One region of the Paenibacillus odorifer genome, then DNA from elsewhere that is predicted to be linked to it. Evidence: a T-box and tRNA genes for the amino acid it is inferred to sense, from the RefSeq annotation. Region 1 holds a T-box; the other holds one or more tRNA genes.
The links. A T-box is a leader RNA that pairs with one kind of tRNA and senses whether it is charged. The one in region 1 lies ahead of PODO_RS24160 (arginine--tRNA ligase), so its partner is inferred to be a tRNA-Arg.
Positions count from the first base shown of each region.

Region 1 (3,420 bases):
TAACTCACATGATGGAGTTTGTCTGCTTGCTCGTTATAACCTAGTGCCCCTAAGGCTTGCTTAACCATCTGTTGTGGATATTCCTGTCTGTAATCAATCACATTGATGACTCTGTCCGCCTGCCCATAAGACTCTTGGGTTCCAGTTAATCCTGTTGTCCATAAACCGGACGAGAATTCGCTATAGGAGAAATCTTTGGTTAAAAGACCAAATTTCCAGAGATGATAGGCAATATCTTTGGCTGTATACGTTAAAATCCCATTCGAACGCACCAGCACCTTATCGAGATGATGCTCCTCTGAATCCGCTCCAATGTTAGCCTCTGTTCCTTGCTTCAGCACCCAGCAGCCTGCGAGTTTACCTTCAGTCTCTTGTACAAAAACGGCTGTCTGCTTCAGTAGCTCAGCTGCGGCTGCCCAAAATCCCTCCTTTAAAATACTGCTCTCCCATACCAGCAAATCATAATAAATCCCAAAATGTTTCATTTCCTCTACATGCTCTCTAACGATGCGTTCAGCTACAAGGTTGCCCAGCCAGGCTTCGTTACCGCCCCCTAGTTCAAGTGAGTGGAGTATATCAGTGCGCTTGTGTGTCATCTCTGGGTTCAGCGCATATTCTTTGTTCACTTTGGCATAAAGATCCCAGCAAAAATCACCGAAACGTTTGTGTTTCCCTTCTAAAGGTATATTTAATAATCCAACAACTGTATCCGCCAGCTGATTGCCGAGATCATCAATGTAGTTATGGACCTCTACGTTATACCCAGTTCTTTTCATAATTCTGACTAGAGTATCGCCGATACAGGTGTTTCTTAGATGACCTACGTGAGCGGCTTTGTTGGGGTTGATAGAAGTGTGCTCGATGATGACTTTTTCGCCAGTGCTGGCAGGCAGTTCAAAGGAATGTTCAGCCCAGCTTTGCCAATTCATATACAAATTGATAAATCCGGGAGCAGCGACTTCAACTTTTTGCAATAGACCTGCGAAACGCCCTTTGAATTGAAGTTCTGCTTTCACTAATTCTGCTATGACCATTGGGGATTTACGTAGAGTTTTGGCTAGCTGCATAGCGATATTACATGAATAATCACCATGTTCTAGATTTGCTGGCTGTTCGATCAGAATGGCAATGTCCTCTGGATAGTCAGCTCCTAAAGTATTGAATACACGGTGTACACTGTGCTCGATTCCGTCTTTGATGATTTGATTTTACATGGTATACCCTCCTTTGAAAATACAAAAAAGCCCTCGTCTCAAAAGAGACGAGGGCTTTAGCGCTCGCGGTACCACTCTCGTTGCTGAACAAGTTGTTCAGCCACCTTACGGGATAACGGCCTTCAGCCGGGACTTCCTACTAAGGTTCAGAAGTCCATCTCACGGGTGCGCTTCATTAAAGGGATCTGTACCGGCTTACACTCTCCCGGCTCGCTGAGGACTAGATCTCGTTAATTACTCTCCCGCTCATCGATGCTTAATTAATTTTTACCAGTATACCTAATATTTCATAAAAAGCAATAGTGGTTAGCTTCTTAACAATCTTGGTTGCTCTTTGTTGTTAGATTATCAGTTTAGTAGATTATAAATTTGAAAAAAGAAGGCTGTCTTGTTATAGGACTAGCTGTTCCTTTACACAACAGTCCACACGCTAACTCAAGCCAAGGAATATTACTATACGGAGCCACTAATCTTTCAAATTGTAGTGGAAGGGAGGAGTGAATAAAACATGGCTATTTTTTCTACTGGACCTATAGATAACAGCCCGATCCTAGGGGTCAGACCGTCGCAACTGGTAACCGTAAAAGTAGTTAATCGGGATTCTCTTAATCCTTATAATCTAGTTATTCAAGGTTTCCTTCTTAACGGATCAAGAACGATGTATGTGAATGAAACAGTAAATCTAGCACCTAATCAAGTTTTAACTAAGAACTATTTTGCCGATTTGGACGCATTTGAATTTGTGTTTACAACAGTAGAAGCAGTTGAAGCAGAGGTTGGGATTTCAGTCTGGGGAAAACAGAACTCGGGGGCATTGGTAGATCCTCATCGCATAGTTGCGTGGGAGAAGCAGGCAGTATTAATTTAATAATTATTTTTGTGACACAGTTAACGTTAAAGGAGTGATGAGAAATTGAGTTATTTATCTACCGGACCGATAGACAATAGTATGGTAGGGGGTGTAAGACCTACTCAGCATGTTACTGTCAAAATTGATAACCGAAGTGACATTGATTCATCAATGGCTCTTGTTCAAGGATACTATATGGATGGGACAAGAACTTTATATGTAAGCGAGCTGATAAATGTAGCACCTAATGAAGTTATAACACGTGATTATTATGGCGATTTTGATGCGTTCGAATTTATTTTTACAACTACAAGTCTGGTAGATGATCCGATTCAAATCTCAGTATGGGGAAAAAATAGCGTTGGCCAGATTGTGACTGCCCATCGACTTGTACATGCAGAATTGCTTGGTGTAACGCAAGGAATAACTGGCGCGACCGGGGCGACTGGTGCAACGGGAGCGGATGGAGCAACAGGAGCAACGGGAGCGACCGGCGCAGGAGAGACTGGAGCTACTGGTGCAGATGGAGTGACTGGGGCGACTGGTGCAACGGGAGCGGATGGAGCAACTGGAGCGACTGGAGCGACTGGAGCAGGAGAGACTGGGGCAACAGGTGCCGATGGAGCTACAGGTGCAACTGGTGCAACCGGAGCGGATGGAGTAACTGGAGCGACCGGAGCAGGAGAGACTGGAGCTACAGGAGCAGACGGAGTAACTGGGGCGACTGGTGCAACGGGAGCAGACGGAGCAACTGGAGCGACCGGAGCAGGAGAGACTGGGGCAACAGGTGCAGATGGAGTGACTGGTGCAACGGGAGCGGATGGAGCAACTGGTGCAACGGGAGCAGACGGAGCAACCGGGGCGACCGGAGCAGGAGAGACTGGGGCAACAGGAGCAGATGGAGCTACAGGTGCAACAGGAGCAACGGGAGCAGACGGAGCAACGGGAGCGACTGGAGCAGGAGAGACTGGGGCAACCGGAGCGGATGGAGCAACGGGTGCAACGGGAGCAGACGGAGCAACCGGGGCGACCGGAGCAGGAGAGACTGGGGCAACAGGAGCAGATGGAGCTACAGGTGCAACAGGAGCAACGGGAGCAGACGGAGCAACGGGAGCGACTGGAGCAGGAGAGACTGGGGCGACTGGAGTCGATGGAGCAACTGGGGCGACTGGTGCAACGGGAGCAGACGGAGCAACGGGAGCGACCGGAGCAGGAGAGACTGGAGCTACAGGAGCAAACGGAGTAACTGGTGCAACGGGGGCGACTGGTGCAACCGGAGCGGATGGAGCAACGGGTGCAACGGGAGCAGACGGAGCAACCGGGGCGACCGGAGCAGGAGAGACTGGGGCAACAGGA
Region 1 is NZ_CP009428.1:5,521,184-5,524,603, reverse strand. Features, by position in the region: gene PODO_RS24160 (arginine--tRNA ligase) at 1-1,202, opposite strand, end outside; T-box leader at 1,255-1,473, opposite strand; gene PODO_RS24155 (hypothetical protein) at 1,723-2,082, shown strand; gene PODO_RS24150 (collagen-like triple helix repeat-containing protein) at 2,128-3,420, shown strand, end outside.

Region 2 (3,420 bases), 1.5 Mb from region 1:
GTGATACGGGCGGCGCTCATGGAATGACTAACCGTGAGGCATTCACCTTCTCGCTTAAAGATGGTAAACGTCTATTGTTGGGCGACCTGTTTGGAGCTAATCCAAACTACAAAAAACAGCTGAATGCTAAGCTGAGCAAGCTGCTGAAGGCAGAGGATAGTTATTTGGGAGGATTCAACGGATTGAATACGGAGAAATATTTCTATCTGAAGGATGACAAGGTTGTTCTGTTCTTCCAATTATATGAGTACACAGCGTATGCTGCAGGCTTCCCTGAGTATACCTTTAGTTTCAAAGAGCTTTTGCCGGATGACAGCAGCCCGTTTGCTGGCATGAAATAAATGGAGATACCTCGTCTCCGCTAATGTCAGCACAAGGCATCTCCCCCTTACCGGAGTTGTCTCTAGTTCATATGCTAAAGGGAGTAACTAGTTTATGAACGGGGGAGAGCTATGGGCTACCAATATACTGCAATTGGCGATTCCTTGACGACTGGATTTGGTGCTCTGCCAGGTAACGGTTTTGTTCCGGTGTACCGTAGAATGGCAGAAGGGAGACTGCGGACTACTGTAGCCTCTACGAATTTAGGCGTGAACGGAATGACTACTTCAGAGCTGGAGCAGCGGCTGCGCGGAAATTCCATGATGCGTGAGGCCGTTCGAGAAGCCGATATCATCACTGTGTCTATCGGTGGTAATGATTTGATTCACGCGGCCAAATCAGCAGCAAGACAGCAAGGGAACTTATCCGCAGAACTGCGCAGATCGCTTCAGGAATGCAAACAAAATTTCTCTGCAATTATGAATATCCTTATACAATTGAAGGCGAGGACGCGTAGACCTTTTATCATTAGAATTGTGGGATTATATAATCCCTATCCTCAGGTGGTTGGTGCGACAGAGTGGGTCAGACAGTTTAATCAATACGCAGCACAGTACAGCAGCCGAGTCTGTGGATTTGCTTCGATTTACAGTGAGTTCGCAGGAAATGAGAGAGGGCTGTTATCCATTGATCATTTGCATCCGAATGGCCGGGGTTATCGCGTAATTGCCGAGAAGCTGGATGCACTAGGTTATGGCGGGCTGAATTGATTGGATTTAGGTCTTCTATAAAATATAAAGAGGCTGTGCCCTATCCTTTATGGTTAGAGCACAGCCTCTTTATATTTTTACTTTATAGCTTACACACCGCTAGGCAATGTCTTCTCGATTACTTTATCTACGATACCGTATTCAGCCGCGTCTGCAGCAGTCATGAAGTAGTCGCGATCTGTATCCTTCTCAATACGTTCTAGAGGTTGACCCGTACGTTCTGCTAGAATACGGTTCAGCTTATCGCGCAATTTGAGGATGCGGCGGGCACGGATTTCAATGTCCGTAGCTTGACCTTGAGCACCACCCAGAGGCTGGTGGATCATGATCTCGCTGTTAGGCAGTGCGAAGCGTTTGCCTTTGGCGCCAGCGTTTAGCAGGAAAGCTCCCATGGAAGCTGCCATACCCACACAGATGGTGGAAACGTCTGGTTTAATGTACTGCATTGTATCAAAAATAGCCATACCTGCAGTAATGGAACCGCCTGGGCTATTCACGTAAAGGTGAATGTCCTTGTCAGGATCTTCGGCAGCCAAGAACAGCATTTGTGCGATGATAGAATTGGCTACCACGTCATTAACCTCCGTTCCAAGGAAAATGATGCGGTCCTTCAGCAGGCGGGAATAGATGTCATAAGCGCGCTCGCCGCGGTTGCTCTGTTCTACTACCATAGGAATATAACTCACGTGGAAAACCTCCTTGATATTGGTTCTTCAAATGTATTCATTTTTACTCTTGCCGTATTACCCACATGATAAACAAATTCAAACAAAAAGTCAAAGAAAGTCAAACTTATATTCAAAAAAAAGAGCCGACAAGCGGCTCTTTGGTTAAGTAGTAGTATAGGCACTACTAAATTATGTACAAAAATCAAATTAATGGCGCGCCCGCCAAGAATCGAACTTGGATCTCAGGCTTCGGAGGCCTACGTCATATCCATTGGACCACGGGCGCAACAAAAATGATTATAATACAATTTTTACACAATTGCAATGTAATATTAATACTGGACAAGCGCTCTAGGGGCAGGCATCGGGCGCTATATCTTTTTCTGACCTTATTAATGTATAAGAAGACAAGCGCTTGAGAATTCTACTCTCGGAAGACTTGCGCTTCGAGCAATATTTGGTTAGAATATGGGTGGGACTTAAAAAGTTTACCCGGGACGTTTTGAGACCATGAACAAGGGAATAGAGGAAGACGAAGTTGCAGGAGTGAAAGTATGCGTAATTTATTAGATATCCAAAAGCAGCTTCTGCCTGATCTCATGGAAACCCTTAAGAGACGGTACACGATTCTTCATCAGATCATGCTGTCCGATATTATTGGGCGCAGAACGCTAGCCGCTTCGCTAGATATGACTGAGCGGGTACTGCGTGCCGAGACGGATCTTCTGAAATCGCAAGGGCTTATTGAGATCGAGAGTGTTGGCATGCGCATTAGCGCTGCTGGACGTAGACTGCTTGATTTGCTAGAGCCGGTTGTTAAGAGCCTATTTGGTCTGGATGAGCTGGAAGAGAAAATTCGAGCAACGTATGGTCTGGATAAAGTTATTGTAGTACCGGGTGATTGTGAGTCATCGCCGTTCACCAAACGAGAGCTTGGCCGGGCGGGTGCGAAAGCACTGCTGAGTATACTTCGCGCAGATGATACAGTTGCCGTCACAGGTGGATCGACGCTTGCCGATATGGCTGATCAACTGACACCGCCGTTGTCCCTTTCCTATAAGAACGCTTGGTTTGTTCCGGCGCGTGGAGGATTAGGAGAGAGTATGGAGATTCAAGCCAACACGATTGCCTCAACAATGGCAAAGCGGGTTGGAGCCAACTACCGGTTGTTGCATGTCCCTGATTTGCTTAGTGGGGATGCATACCAATCGCTGGCACTTGACTCTAATATTGGAGAGATTGTACAAACCATCCGCAGTTCGCGTATTATTGTACATGGGATTGGGGATGCCATTGAAATGACCCGCCGCCGCAAACTGGACGAGGCTACAGTCTCGGAAATCCAGGGTGAAGGGGCAGTGGCCGAATCTTTTGGCTATTATTTCAATGAAGAGGGTCAGGTTGTCCATACCATGCTTACGATGGGTCTACGTCTAGAAGATATTATTCGGACAGAGAAAGTCATCGGTATTGCAGGAGGCAAACCCAAGGCCAAAGCCATTCATGCCATGCTGCGTTTCGGGCAGGAGAATATTCTCGTCACGGACGAGGCTGCCGCAGTAGAAATAGGCAAGGAAATTGACAATCAACTACAGCTATCTTCGTAGTTTTTAGATTGCAGGCAATACAACATACTTCTTGCATCATACTTAACATTGTTG
Region 2 is NZ_CP009428.1:183,767-187,186, forward strand. Features, by position in the region: gene PODO_RS00885 (PdaC/SigV domain-containing protein) at 1-341, shown strand, start outside; gene PODO_RS00890 (GDSL-type esterase/lipase family protein) at 453-1,091, shown strand; gene clpP (ATP-dependent Clp endopeptidase proteolytic subunit ClpP) at 1,181-1,777, opposite strand; tRNA gene PODO_RS00905 (tRNA-Arg) at 1,971-2,045, opposite strand; gene PODO_RS00910 (sugar-binding transcriptional regulator) at 2,314-3,366, shown strand.
Region 2: it has a tRNA-Arg gene. The T-box ahead of PODO_RS24160 (arginine--tRNA ligase) is inferred to sense a tRNA for this amino acid. The anticodon was not compared.